2 linked regions of the Magnetococcus marinus MC-1 genome follow. The protein of the gene in region 2 interacts with the protein of the main gene of each other region in a pairwise test. Links are inferred from orthologs where the notes say so. Each region holds a gene or a part of one and is shown on either strand. Other genes may lie near its edges. The genes, in order: MMC1_RS13680 and ssb.

What was found.
Region 1: the proteins of ssb (region 2) and MMC1_RS13680 interact in binary tests that used the Escherichia coli proteins (3 or more experiments, as listed by UniProt). The link is inferred for Magnetococcus marinus MC-1 from one-to-one orthologs.

The regions. Positions count from the first base shown.
Region 1 is NC_008576.1:3,375,363-3,379,568, forward strand. The notes cover bases 1,447-4,206. They hold MMC1_RS13680 (DNA polymerase III subunit chi), read right to left. Parts: upstream 3,184-4,206; coding sequence 2,710-3,183; downstream 1,447-2,709. Other genes in these bases: ispF (2-C-methyl-D-erythritol 2,4-cyclodiphosphate synthase), read left to right, coding at 1,447-1,798; MMC1_RS21715 (hypothetical protein), read right to left, coding at 1,927-2,463; MMC1_RS13685 (leucyl aminopeptidase), read right to left, coding at 3,191-4,206. Also shown: MMC1_RS13660 (cytochrome C assembly family protein), read right to left, coding at 1-511; ispD (2-C-methyl-D-erythritol 4-phosphate cytidylyltransferase), read left to right, coding at 594-1,322; more of ispF, read left to right, coding at 1,319-1,446. UniProt on the Escherichia coli protein: Part of the beta sliding clamp loading complex, which hydrolyzes ATP to load the beta clamp onto primed DNA to form the DNA replication pre-initiation complex.
Region 2 is NC_008576.1:4,598,357-4,608,383, forward strand. Bases 3,482-6,272 are described here. They hold ssb (single-stranded DNA-binding protein), read left to right. Parts: upstream 3,482-4,501; coding sequence 4,502-5,044; downstream 5,045-6,272. Other genes in these bases: dctP (TRAP transporter substrate-binding protein DctP), read right to left, coding at 3,482-4,369; MMC1_RS18845 (hypothetical protein), read right to left, coding at 5,174-6,055; MMC1_RS18850 (NAD(P)/FAD-dependent oxidoreductase), read right to left, coding at 6,075-6,272. In the rest of the region: topA (type I DNA topoisomerase), read right to left, coding at 1-610; DNA-processing protein DprA, read right to left, coding at 706-1,791; glycerol-3-phosphate 1-O-acyltransferase PlsY, read right to left, coding at 1,809-2,420; MMC1_RS18830 (class I SAM-dependent methyltransferase), read right to left, coding at 2,559-3,296; more of dctP, read right to left, coding at 3,335-3,481; more of MMC1_RS18850, read right to left, coding at 6,273-7,292; 16S rRNA (cytosine(967)-C(5))-methyltransferase RsmB, read right to left, coding at 7,507-8,865; yihA (ribosome biogenesis GTP-binding protein YihA/YsxC), read right to left, coding at 9,231-9,887; tRNA dihydrouridine synthase DusB, read left to right, coding at 9,956-10,027. UniProt on the Escherichia coli protein: Plays an important role in DNA replication, recombination and repair. Binds to ssDNA and to an array of partner proteins to recruit them to their sites of action during DNA metabolism. Acts as a sliding platform that migrates on DNA via reptation.

The sequences.
Region 1 (4,206 bases), 1.2 Mb from region 2 along the record:
GTAACACGCGAAACAGTCCATTGAACTGTTTTTTCTTAAGAGCATGCTCTTGCCAAGCATCCAGCAGGGCCAACACCACCGCAATCGAAAAAAGTCCGTAAGCCGAGAGCGACAGCGCCAGATGCAAAACCAATAGGGGATCCCCAATATCCCGAACCCCTGCACCATCATCCCCTAACAGTTTGGAAATCAGCAGCACCACCACCAACATGGGCAACAACACCAAGCCCACCGCTCTTGCCTCATTGCGGTTAATGCGCCAGCCAATCAGGTAAAAGCCACCCAGCACCAACGAGATAGAAAAGAGCGAGGGCCCCAACCCGGTCGAAAAAAGCCCGTGGCCAGCCACTAAGGCCCCCACCACCAGATAGCACTGCACAAACCACGCAGTGGTCCCCCACCACCAACTGGAGAGGCAGGCCTCTTTGATACCACGAAGATGATTTCGCACCACCAAAAAGGCGGCCATGCTATAACCTACAACCACCAACCAGTACAGAAGATCCGGCATCCCACTACTCCGCTTCGGTTTTCCGTTGACAGCGTGCGCTGTTCGACCCAGTTTTACCCCATAAACTTAGGAGAATACCACGATGCACGAAAATTCACACCCTTCTGCCACAGAAGAATTATGCGCCTTGGTGCTGGTGGCCGCCGGTCGAGGCAGCCGTTTTGGAGATGATTTACCTAAGCAGTATCATCTTATTGATGACCAGCCGGTCATTTTACATACCATGCGTCGCTTCCATCAGCACCGCCTGATTAGCCATATTATCCCGGTTATCGCCAATGGAGATCCCCATTGGCAGGTGTGGTCACACCAGTTTGCCGCACTAGCCAAGCTGCAACCCCCTGTTATCGGTGGTGCAGAACGACAAGATTCGGTGCGCAATGGTCTGTTGGTGGCGCAGCAGTTGGGCGTGCCATGGGTTGCCATTCACGATGCCGCCCGTCCGTTGATAAGCCAAGCTCTCTTAGACAGACTGCTCCAAGCCCGCAGCCGGGCGCAAGGCATTCTAACCGCCCTGCCCGCTCACGATACGGTCAAGCAGGTGGATGATAAGGGGTTTGTGGTGCGCACCCTGGATCGGCGTACCATCTGGTTGGCGCAGACCCCCCAGATTTTTCCCACCGCCTTAATGTTAGATCTGCACCAACAGGCCAGCGCCGCAGGCTTTACCGCCACGGATGATGCTTCGCTCATGGAGTGGGCCGGTTTACCCGTGCTGCCTATTGAGGGGGACCCACACCTATTAAAAATCACCCGGCCTGAGGATTTAGAAACCGTTCGTGCCCTGATTCAAGGCAAGGAGATCGTATGAACATACGCGTAGGTCAAGGCTTTGATGTACACCGCTGGATTGAGGGCCGCCCACTCATGCTGGGGGGAATAGAGGTACCCCATAATCAAGGTTTGCTGGGCCACTCCGATGCCGATGTTCTGCTACATGCCATCTGTGATGCCCTGTTGGGGGCCATGGGGCGCGGCGATATTGGCCGCCATTTCCCGGATAATGACCCCCACTATGCGGGCATTGCCAGCATCAAACTGGTGAAGCATGTCTACGGCTATATGCAGGAACAGGGCTGGCAGTTGATCAACCTAGATGCCACGGTCATCTGCCAGCAACCTAAATTGGCCCCCCATATCCCGCGCATGGAAACGGTGATCGCGGCGGCCCTAGGGTGTGACGTGGAACAGGTTAATGTTAAGGCCACCACAACGGAAAAGCTGGGCTTTACCGGACGAAATGAGGGGGTTGCGGCGCAGTGCGTGGTATTGTTGCAACGCCCTTGAGAAAGGCTTGCTCCAGCGGCCTAATAAAGAGTGGGGGTAACTGCACAAAGAGAAAGAGGCCTTTTCAACATTTTGAGAAAGCCTCTTTCAACGACTGAACACAACCTTTTGATAAGCCCTCTTGCTTATCAGCTCACGTACTTCCTTCCCAACTGCTGCAAAGAAAAAAATTGACGCCCCTTGTTGGTCAAAGGAGCCACCCCAATCTCTGCCTCAAACGGATGCATAAATCTTGGGGCCAAACGCTGGATCGCAGCGATAATGGCTCGTGCGTTGGTGCAACTGGTGCTATGCCTGATGGCTGAATTCCCCCCTACAGGGGTTTCCAGCCGCTTAATCTCTTTGATCGACACACCAGACACTCTCGCCAACTCCTTTTGCGAGCAGTGGATGCGTTGCCGAACAGTTTCAAGCTGCCGAAAACGGACCGACATAGAGCCATATTTGCTTGAACCTACCAGCGTCACACCCAAGTAATCCATCAACAGATCGAGATGCCGGAGCCGTTCACAAACCGAATCCAGACGCAGCACAGGTTGCGGTGTTGGAGACAAGATAAATGCGACACTACCGACAGGCAAACCAAGATGAGTATCAACTGCTGTAGGCGTAACGCCTTTAGCAACCACAAGCGGATCCAAACCCGGAAAAGACATTGTACTCATAACACCACCTCCTGCACGCCTTGCTTATGCCATTTAAGCACCCTCAGCAACACGCATATGACTAGAACGAGGCCTACAAACTATCAAACGGCGACGACAGCGTCAATCAACAATGAAATTTATCATGCTGTTTATCTCGTTTTAATTTTATTTATGAGTTTTCCATATTTAATATACCAATTGTATATAATTTTTATTTTTTTTATTTGCAAATTTGCACTTTCCTCCGGGATAGGTCGCGATGGGCTATGATGCCGCCGCGCGTTCCCACTGCCCTTTTGGGGTTTGAATCCAATACTCCATCTGGCACTGGGCATCTTTATAGTGTTTGTAGCGTAGGCGGCTGGCCCGTTTGGCTTGTGGATCGTCTGGCACAAAATCCACAACGGTGTCAAATTGATCCAAATTCTCCAACGGAACGGGGGTCAGCATAACCACGACGGTGGCACCATTGGGATCGACTGGCTGCTCGCTAATCAGGATAGGCTGCGCTTCGGGAAAGGGATCTACGCTGGTTGCATGGGGTAAAAAGCTATCTGGAGGATGGCGCCATAAGTGTTCGTCCAACCCTTGAGCCTGCTGGCGATCCTCCACCACAATACAGACCCGCAGGCCCATACCGTAAACCTTATTTAAAATTTTCAGCAAAGCCCGCTCGCGGCTATCCGTGGCAAGTTGATAAAAGCGCACGCGAAGCGGGTCTTGCTGAGTTTTAGCCATGCGTCGCTCAGGCCTCGCTGGCCGCCATGCGGCGCTCTACCCACTGAAGCAACAGGCGTACACTGCTACCCGTGGAACCCTCACCAATGTAGCTTTTGCCCGGCACGCCCCATGCGGTACCCGCAATATCCAAGTGGGCCCAAGGGATACCCTCCTCCACAAAACGGGAGAGGAAACAGGCCGCCGTAATGGTGCCCGCCCCTTTTTCGCCAATATTTTGGATGTCAGCCACCTTGGATTTAATCTGCTCCTGATACTCTTTAAACAGCGGCAGACGCCAGACGCGCTCACCACTGCTTATGCCCGCAGCCTCCAATTCGGTTTGCAGGGCGTCATCATTACCCAGTAGCCCGCTGGCATGATGCCCCAGCGCCACCACACAGGCCCCGGTCAGGGTTGCCAAATCCACCACTGCCGCAGGCTTTAAGCCACAGGCATAGTGTAGCGCATCGGCCAAAATTAAACGTCCCTCCGCATCGGTATTAAGCACCTCCACCGTTTTGCCGTTGGACATGGTAATCACATCCCCTGGGCGCTGCGCCTTGCCATCGGGCATGTTTTCCGCCGTGGGCACAACACCCACCACATTGACCGGCCAATTGAGTTGCGCCAAGGCCTTCATCAAACCAAACACCGCACCGCCACCGCTCATATCGTATTTCATATGATCCATGTTGGCACCGGGCTTGAGGGAGATACCACCCGAATCAAAGGTGATCGCTTTACCCACCACCGCCAGCAGCGGTTTGTCCCCCCCCTTACGGTACTCCATAACAATCATACGGGGTGGTGTGTCACTGCCCTGCCCCACCGCCAAAATTCCGTTCATGCCCTTGCGGCGCAGTCGGGTGACATCCATCACCGTGGTCTTGATGGCATCGCCCTCACCCAATTTAACCGCCTCATCGGCGAGGGTCTTGGGGGTAAGCACGTTGCCGGGTTGGTTACACAGATCCCGACAAAACCACACCCCGGCGGCGGCGGCGGCAACCTTATCCAGCACCGTTTGGGTTTCATCCGCCA
Region 2 (10,027 bases):
CCGCCTGCGCCGCCAGAGCGGTAATGCTCCAATATTCACGAGCCTCAAAAGCTTGAATCTCCGCCTCGCGCTCGCACACCAGACGCAACGCCACCGACTGTACCCGACCCGCCGAGAGACCCCGGCGTACCTTGCGCCACAAAAGCGGACTCAGATTAAAACCCACCAAATAGTCCAACGCCCGCCGTGCCTGTTGGGCGTTCACCATATCCATATCCACATCCCGGGCGTGGGCAACGGCGTCCTGAATGGCGGTTTTGGTGATCTCATGGAACACCACCCGCTTAACCTGCACATTTTCTAGCAGTTTTTTCTCATTCAAAACCTCATAGACGTGCCAGGAGATCGCCTCTCCCTCGCGGTCAGGGTCGGTTGCCAGCAATACTTGCTCAGCCCCCTTCACAGCCTTAGCCAACTCATCCACCCGTTTGGTGGAATCCTTGGGCACGCTATATTTCATAGCAAAACCGTGCTCCGTATCCACCGAGCCATTTTTGCTGGGTAGATCACGAATATGCCCGTAGGTCGCCACCACTTTATAGCCACGACCCAGGAATTTATTGATGGTTTTCGCCTTGGCGGGTGATTCCACGATGACCACTGCCGTCATGTTTCCACCATTCCATTTCAAAGTTAAGGTGAAGGGTTAGAGTGTTGTACAGCCTATTCCTTCGCCTGTCCAACCCCTTTCTATCCATACATCCATCAAGAAACCTGTGGCACCAAGGCCAGGGTTCCCCCCATCTCACGGGTAATGATGCCGCACAGCTCAAGCTGAAGTAATGTGCTGGAAAGCTCCGCAGGTGTCAAATGACAAAGACGCAAAAGACCATCCACCGTCAAGGCACCATCCCCCAGCGCCGCCACCACTGAGGCCGCCCCAGGAATATCCGGCAGCACCTCACTCACGCCCCCTGAGGGGATCACCGCCACCCTTTTGGCCTGCTCTGGCACCACCCCACCCCAGGCCAAAGCCTGCACCACATCCGCCGCGCTCTCCACCAACGTGGCACCCTCTTTTAAAAGCTGGTGTACCCCCCGGCTACGCTCATCATCTACCGCCCCAGGCACGGCAAAAACCTCGCGATTCTGCTCCAGCGCCATACGGGCCGTAATCAGTGAACCAGACTTTAACCCCCCTTCGACTACCACCACCCCCCGGCTTAACCCACTGATGATGCGGTTGCGCCGGGGAAACCGTTTGGGGTGGGGCTGCGTCCCCGGGGGATATTCACTCACCAAGCAGCCCTGTCGTATAATCTGCGCTTTCAGTTGCATATTGGGCTTGGGATAGCTCACATCCAAACCGCACCCCAACACCGCCACCGTCGCCCCCCCACCCAACAGCGAACCCGCGTGCGCCGCGCTATCAATACCCACCGCCAAGCCACTCACGGTGGTCAGCCGCATCTGCCCCAAATCCGCCGCCAATTTATGGGCAAAACGCTCCCCATTGCGGCTACAGCGGCGGGTGCCCACCATGGCGATCAAGGGTTCCTGATTAAGCAGCGCCCCATCCCCCTGTATAAACAGCAGCGGGGGGGGATCGGAGATTTCCAAGAGCTGTTGGGGATAGGCCGGTTCACGCCAATGCAGCGCCGTCGCCCCCATTTGGTGGGTCTGTGTAAGCAGCCTTTCTACCCAACTGGCATCGGCCAATGTTAGCTCGGGTTTAAGCCTTGGCAAGGCCCGTAAAATGGCGTGTGGTGTGGCAAACTGTCTTTCATAGTGCAACAGGCTAATGGGCCCCAAGCCTGGGGTGAGCATCAACTGTAACCATGCGTGATGCACCCCTTGCCCCATACAGGTCAGCCCTTTTTCCCAATGCGGGGTTCGGTGCCCTGTAGGATGCGCTGGATATTTTGGCGATGTTTCCAAAACACCATGGGCACCACAATGGCCGCCACCACCAGGGCTGCCGGCGTGCCGTAGAGATATTGATAAAGGGGCATCATGGCAAAGGCGATCAACGCCGCCAGCGAAGAGATGCGAAACAGCAGTGCCCCCACCACCCAACTGCCCACCGCCAGCAACCCCACAACCGGGGTCAGCATGAGAAATACCCCCAACCCGGTGGCCACCCCCTTACCCCCCTTAAAACCCAAATAGACCGGGTAGAGATGCCCCATAAAGGATAACAGCGCCATGGCCGCAGTAATGGGGCTCTGCCAGCCAAACATGGCAATGCCCGCTGCCGTGGCCATGGCACCTTTGCCAATATCCAAAACCAAGGTTAACAACCCAGGAATTTTTCCCGCCGTGCGCAGCACATTGGTGGCACCAATATTGCCGCTGCCTTGGGTGCGAATATCCCCCACCCCCCAGAGTCGGGCGATCACCAAGCCAAAGGGCACGGCACCCAGTAGATAGGCGGCGCTTATGGCCATTAAGGCTGTTGGCGTAAAGAGTTGGGCGATCATGCATGCCTCATGGTTAAAAGAGTAATCCTTGCTGTAAAAATCCGGTGCAGACCCCTAACCCTGAGCAGAGATGAGGCCGCACGCCTTGACCCGGTGGCGGTCTGTGTTTACATGTTCCTAGCCGCCGCCTTAACCCCATTATTCCACGCCAAAGGATGGTACCACCACATCCCGCCCCCCTTGGTTACCCTGGATGCGAAACAGTTTGGATTGATAACGCAATCGGTGAGGATAATCCCTCACCTCTGTCACACCGGAAATGGTGTAAAGAAGCTGCGTGACAAACTGCTGCGCCACATCGCCGTGGGGTTGGTCCGTCATAACAAAGGTAGGGTAGGGCTCGGTGGTTAGGGCAAGCAGTGCATAGTTATGGCTCTGCACAAACTGGTTAACCGCCTCGACCACGCCAAATTGTTGGTACACCGCGTAGGGATGGTTGCAGTAGTCATGACCAAGAATCAACCCACCCTGTTTGATTTTGGTGTGATAACTCTCTAGATCAGCCGTAACACCAGCTTGACTATGGAGGCCATCAATATAGATCCAATCCAGGCTATGCTCTGCAAAATCCGCCGCCGCTTGCTGGGAATAACTACGCTTAATCGCCACCACACCCCTGGAGATTTCATAGGAAAAGCGGCGTCGCACATTTTGAAAACGGCCCTCCTGCTCCTCAGCCGGGCAGTTGTTTAGATCGGTTTGATAGTCATCGCGGGTCTGCTTTTCCCAAGGGTCCACAAGGGTAAGCTGGCGGGGATGATTGCGATCCAAAATCTGCGCTGAAAAATTCCCCTCGGCCACACCAATCTCCACCACATGGCCCTGCTTGGGTAATAAACTTAATACCATTTGACGGGTTGTTGGGCATAGAAACATCTTAAAATACTCTTTCTAGGGTTACGCACCCCCACCTGTTACGGGGTGTTGACCATCAAACCATTGTTTTGAACCCACATTTGCCATAACTGACCATGCAGCCCCAAACGTTTCTCCAGTGCCTGTAACTGCTGCCCTACCTCTGGTTTGAGCTGCTCGGCCAACGCCTGTTCATCCACCGGGGTGGGCTGTGGACCATGCCCGGCACTCCAATCCCCCAGCAGTTTTTGCTCCAGCCGCAGGGATTCTGAAAAACCCTGGCGCAAGCCATTGGCTACCGTTTCCCGCAGCTGTTGGCGGAGCTCTTTGCTTAAATTGGCATACCACCGGTTGCTCACAATAAAGGTCATCCACCCATAGAGATGGTGGGTGGAATAAAACTGCTTGCCCTGGGATGCCACACGGGTACGTGCCAGCAGCTCTGGTGTGCTGGAGATCCCTTGCAGCCAGCCTGCTTGAATCGCCTCTGGCACCGCCTCGGCTGGCACATAGCTGGGTTTTAACCCCATAAGCTCCAGATTTTTTTGGTGGGCTATCACACCGGGGGCACGAATGGTGGCCCCCCTCAGCTCTGGCCAAGCGCGCCCCTCAAAGGTGGTGACACCATAAAATCCGGTCCCCCCATAACCCAAAACCTGTATACGCTTGCGCATGGCGCGCAAACGCAGCTTTTGATCGTAGCGACTGCCGATAAACTGTACCAACTGATTGGGGGTCACAAACAGACGGGGTATCAACAAGAGCTGATAGGCGGGCAAGGTTTGGGATAGGGTGGAAGCCGAGACAAATCCCCCTTCCAATTTTCCCTCAATGAGCGCTTTGACCATGCTGATCTCATTGCCCTGCTGGCCATTGTGCAAAATCTCCACCTTGACCTGGCCCGCCGTTGCCTGTTCAATATCCGCCGCCATGCGCCTAAGATTGCGAATATAGGTCATGTCCATGCCCTGGGTTGCGCCAATGCGCATGACCTGTACGGGGTTTTGGGCATAGGCGGGCGTGGTCCATAGGGCGACCAACAGCGCAAATGGCGTCAATAAGGTGCAAAAAATTTGAAACATGGTATGGTGCATGTGGCGTCAACCGTGTGATGTTCCATGAAAAGAGGGTTTCCATGGGATACCATGCCTGCGCCCCTTTGTCAGGTGCTGATCATCATATAGAACGTTTTCCCCCCAATTGGGGGTGTTTGCCAGGAGGATAGAATGGCCTTTTCCCTTAATAAAGTACAACTGATTGGCAATCTGGGTGCAGACCCAGAGGTGCGCTATACCCAGGCGGGTAAGGCGATGGCCAATTTAAACATTGCCACCAGTGAATCATGGAACGATCAACAGGGCCAGCGCCAAGAGCGTACCGAATGGCACCGGGTTGTGATCTTTGGCAAAGCCGCAGAGATCGCCCAGCAATATATGCGTAAAGGCAGCAAGGTCTATATCGAAGGGCAGCTGCAAACCCGCAAATGGCAGGATCAGAGCGGTCAAGATCGCTACACCACCGAAGTGGTGATCAGCGGCTTTAATGGGCAGATGATTATCTTAGACCGGCCCAGCGGCGGCGGCTTTGGTGGCGGCGGGGCCCCAGCCGGAGGTTTTGGCGGTGGTGCGCCCAACGCGGGTTTTGCTGGCGGCCCCCCCCAGGGTAGTCCTGCCCCGAGCGGTGCTGCCAACCAAGGCAGCGGCACCTTCTCATCCCCGGCGGATACCTTTAATGAAGGCCCCGACTTTGATGATGATATCCCCTTTTAGACCCACCACGCAGGCCATCCAAACAGAGCTCTACCAAAACGGGCGGATGTCCCATAAAAAAGCCCCTGTGGCGCCAACACCACAGGGGCTTGTTATCCGCCCCCCCTTGCGGGGCTGTGACACCCCAGATTAAGGTCTGGGCTGCGCGGCGGGCACCACATTACGCTGCCACCATCCCTTGACATGATCCATGGTCGAGGCACGAGCAGGCATTGGGTCCGAGGCCGTGGGCGCATTGGGCGGCGGCTGATCGTGGAAAAATAGGGTCTTGAATAGGTTAGGCTCTTCCGGTCTCGGCGGTGCGCTGAGATCTTCCAGCGCATTCTGGGTCAAAAATAGCACCTGCCGGGTGGCCAATTCGGTCATCAACTCCAGAGAATAACCCGCTTCTGGGGGGGAACTCTTCGCCATCGAGGTGCTGGTGCTGATGGCCGTCAATGCCAATGCCGGATTTTTGACAAACATACCGGTGTTAATCAAAGCGGCACTCATACCTGTGGCCATCTCAGCATCATGTTTACGCTGGTGCGGCTCCGAATCCACCCGAATACGCATGCGCCGCAATAACTCACCCTTTTCCCCCAGCAGATAGGCATCCCAATCCACCAAACCGCTGGTGGCGGTACCGCTGTTGCGTAGTATCCGTGGCTCAATCCAGAGCGTAACCGGCCAATCATTATCCTGGGCCAGCATCACCGCCTCTTCCAGATGGTAGGCCGGTTGCCACTCCTGCACCAGCCGCTCAGCAATACGTCCTGGCAAAATTTGACGGTAGATGGTGCGGGTATAATCCACCAACACCCCATCCTGCCCCGCCTGCTTTTGCGTGATGGGCAATAGATGCACCTCGGGAAACGGGGTGATCTTGCCATCGTTGTTGGTGGAGGCCTCCCAACACACCTGAACATCTTTCAGGGGGACCTCGCAACCTTTGCGATAGACCGCCTGGGCGGTGCCACTGGCCAGTAATAGCACCATGGCAAGGGGTAATCCCACAAGTCGCTTCATCATCACGACGTTCTCCTGATCGTCAAGGGTTGCCTTTGTCTCGCATAACCTGCATAGCATCAAACAGATAGACTGCAAAGGGCAGTGCACAGGTAAATCCTGGGGAGACCGCATTCAAGACATGAAAGCTGCGGTGATCCCCTTCAAAATGGAAATCCATCTCCAACCGTCGCTGCCGCACATGATAGAGCTGCGCACGAATGCCGGGAGGTCCCCATTGCCGGTAATCCTTTACCGACACACCGTGCGCCAACTGTTTGGCCAGATGAGCCATCCATACACGGTTATATTTCATCATCTCTCGCACCGCCAACCGGCGGAATCCAAAGGGATTGTGCCACAACATCTGAAGCTCGCGCCCCATGATCTGCCGACACTCCGTTGCCGAGAAACCCTCCAATCCCCCATAGTGCTGCCGCCAAAAGGCCGGTATCGCCGTGGGGCCTATTTTGGCTTTACCATCAACGGTGACGGTGAAATGCACCCCCAAAAAGGGATTGTCCAGATCCGGCACCGGATAGATATTGGTTTTCCACGCCCCTGGGGCTTCGCTGCTCTTGAGATAGAGCCCCTTAAAGGGCAGCACCACATGCTCCTGACAAAAACCGTACGCCTTGGCAATGTGGTCGGCGTAAAGCCCAGCCGCATTGATTAAATAACCCGGTTCTAGCCACTGTTTGCCGATCTGCACCCGCTCACCCTGGCAACCCAGCCATGGTGCATGGGGGCGAATCTCAATACCGGCATCCTGCACATCCCGGCTAAGCTCGGCCATCACCTCTTTCGGATCCACCGATGCTGTGAGGGGAGAAAAAAGGGCCGATCCTGCCGTTTTTACACGGGGTTCTATGGCTTTTGCCTGGGCCTCTGTGACACGTTCCAAGGGTACCTGATTGCGCTCTGCCCGGCGTTGCAGCTCATCCAGCCCCGCCAGATCCCCCTCATGACGGGCCACCACCAATTTGCCACACGGATGGATACGCAATTTGCGTTCCATACAGTACTGGCTCCATGCTTGATTGCCCTCACGGGTAAAGCGGGCCTTGAGACTGTCGGCGGTATAGTAAAAACCCGCATGCAGCACACCGCTGTTACGGCCACTGGCATGCAGACCGGGCTGGGCCTCCTTTTCCGCGACCACAATGGTGGCACGCGGATGGCGTTTGCGGGCCTCCAGCGCCAACGCCAAGCCGATTACACCGGCACCAAGAATGAGAAAATCAGGGGAGTCCGTCGACATCGCTACACCAAAAGAGTCAAGGGGGTGACAAGGACGTGGTGGCAGCAGCGATGGGCCATGCCCCCAACAGGGGCCGGGTAGCAGGGGAACCTCCCCCCATAGGCGTACCTAAACAGCCCACCCGCAACGGCGGGTTGTGGGCGGCTTACAACCCCGCTGCGACCAACCCAGCGGGCACCGGGGGCCAGAAGAGAGCCCCCCTGCGACGCTTAATTCAGTGATTGGCATCCTTGATCAGCCGCGCCGCATAAAAACCGTCCACCCCATGGGTCGCCGGTTCGGTGCGTAGATCCCCTGCGGAATCAATCCACTCGGGGAGAATACCCGCCATGCCCGCCTCCAACGGCAGACGCTTCCACTGGGGATGCTCTTTCAGGAATCGCGCCACTTGTTGCTCATTCTCATCGGGTTCTAAAGAGCAGGTGGCGTAGACCAGCAAGCCGCCGGGCTTAACCGCAGCGGCCACCGACTGCAAAATCTGCTGCTGCTGCTTGACCACCTCCGCCAAACCGCTGGGGTTGCGCCGCCATTTAATATCAGGATGCCGCCGGATCACCCCCGTCCCGGTACAGGGGGCATCCACCAGCGCACGGTCAAACAGACCCTCGATGGGCTGTGTGGCATCGGCACAGCGCAGCTTAACCTGTGAACGAATGCCCAGACGCGCCATATTTTCCCCCATGCGCTCCAGCCGCTGCTGGGCGCTATCCAGGGCGGTAATCACTACCCCTGCACCCCCCAACGCCACCAAATGCGCCGATTTTCCCCCAGGTGCCGCACAGGCATCCAGAATAGCCTCCCCCGCCTGGGGGGCCAGCAGACGCGCCACCGCCTGCGCTGCACGATCCTGCACCGCAAACCACCCGTTGCTGTAACCGGGCAGCGTCGCCACCTTGGCCCCTTGGGGCAGCATCAGCGTCTCTTCAGCCTCGGGGCAGACCGTTACCTCAATCTCCGCCTGTTTGGCCGCCGCCAGATAGTCCGCGACCGTGACCTTGGGGGTGTGAATACGCAAGGTTAAGGGGGCCTGCGCATTGGCCGCCGCCAGACGGGCCTCGGTGGCCTCCATACCCAACCGTTTTTCCCAACGCTTAACCAGCCAAAGGGGGTGAGAGTAGCGCGTGGCCAAACGCTTAAGGGGATCTTTAACCGCCGACCACGTGGTGGAGAGTTCAACCTCGGTGGAGCGCCGCAGCACCGCATTCACAAACCCAGAAAGATTGTGGTCACGGGGCTGTTGTTTGACCAACTTAACCGCCTCATCCACCGCCGAATGAATGGGGGTGCGCATAAATTGCGCTTGATACAAAGCCGTCAGCAACACCGCCCGTACATAGTGGTGTTTGGCCTTGAGATCCTTTTGCATAAAACGGGTCAGGGTTGCCTCCAGCAACGCCATATGGCGGATGGTACCCACCACAATCTCATGGGCCCGCCCACGCATCTCTGGCGAAGTACCGCTCTGCTGGTGAATCTGCTGCTCCAAAGCGGTTTCCAAGGGGAGGTGCTCAGAGAGCATGGCAGAGACCGCCGCAGCGGCCATGGTGCGTTCTGAAACATGGGATTTGGACATGTGGCTTCCTGTGATCTCTATTAGGCTCTATGGACAACCCCAACGGCGCGGTGTGGCGCACGCGGGATGATGTATCGTGATACGTGGCTTCTGTACGGAGGTGTAGGCTCTGCGTCACGCACAGCCCATTGAGGGGTGCAGGTTCGTGAACGGTGATCCATCAACCCGAAGAGGAGGGGCCAAGGGTAGTTATAAAGTCCAACGTGCCCGTTGTCCAGCCGCAGCCAACCGCCAAGCCCCGGCACCCCACATGAACCATTGTCTACGGGCTATCTGCACAACCCGTAGCCACGCTGCTGACCTTAAGGATTGGGCCAACCCCTTTGACAGACCACCCGCGACGGTACGCCCCCCTTATGGCCCGTTTATGGGCAAGGGTCAGGCGGGGGTGGATCGCCAACCCCCAACTCACGCTGCAATAGGGTCGCTAGGGTTTGGCGTAGTTCCAAAATACCATCCCCTTTGGACGATGAAGTCACCAGCAAGGGCGCCACCGCCAGGGGCACTTTTTCGGCCACCATTAAGCGCATGGCCTTGATCGCCTCACGGCGAGGGTTGGCATTAAGCTTGTCGCTTTTGGTTAATACCGGCAGCACCGGCAGACCCATCTTAAAGATAAAATCCAGCATCGCTTGATCCTGCTCGGTCATGCCACGCCGAATGTCCAGCAACAAAATCACCGCACGCAGATCACGACGGCTGTTGAAGTAGAGACCAATACCCCGATCCCACACCTCTCTCTGCCCCCGTCCCACCTTGGCATAGCCATAACCGGGCAGATCTACATAATAATAGGCTTGGTTGATGCGGAAAAAATTAAGCTCCCGCGTGCGACCCGGTGTGTTGCTCACCCGCGCCAATTGACGTCGGTTTAACAATTTATTCAGCAGCGATGACTTGCCCACATTGGAGCGGCCCGCAAAGGCGACCTCCGGCAGGCCGTCATCGGGGTATTGTTCCGGTTTAACCGCACCGACAACAAATTCAGCATTAAAACCGGTATCCAACTTGCTCTTGTCCATTTCAACTTGCTCTTAACGCCCTTAGGCCCTTAAATATGATTAAATGTTAATCATACCAGGGTTAAAATATGGACACATACGATCCAATTGAGAAGCTTTTTGCACAAAACCTAGCCGGTGGTCCACCACCGCTGGTACTT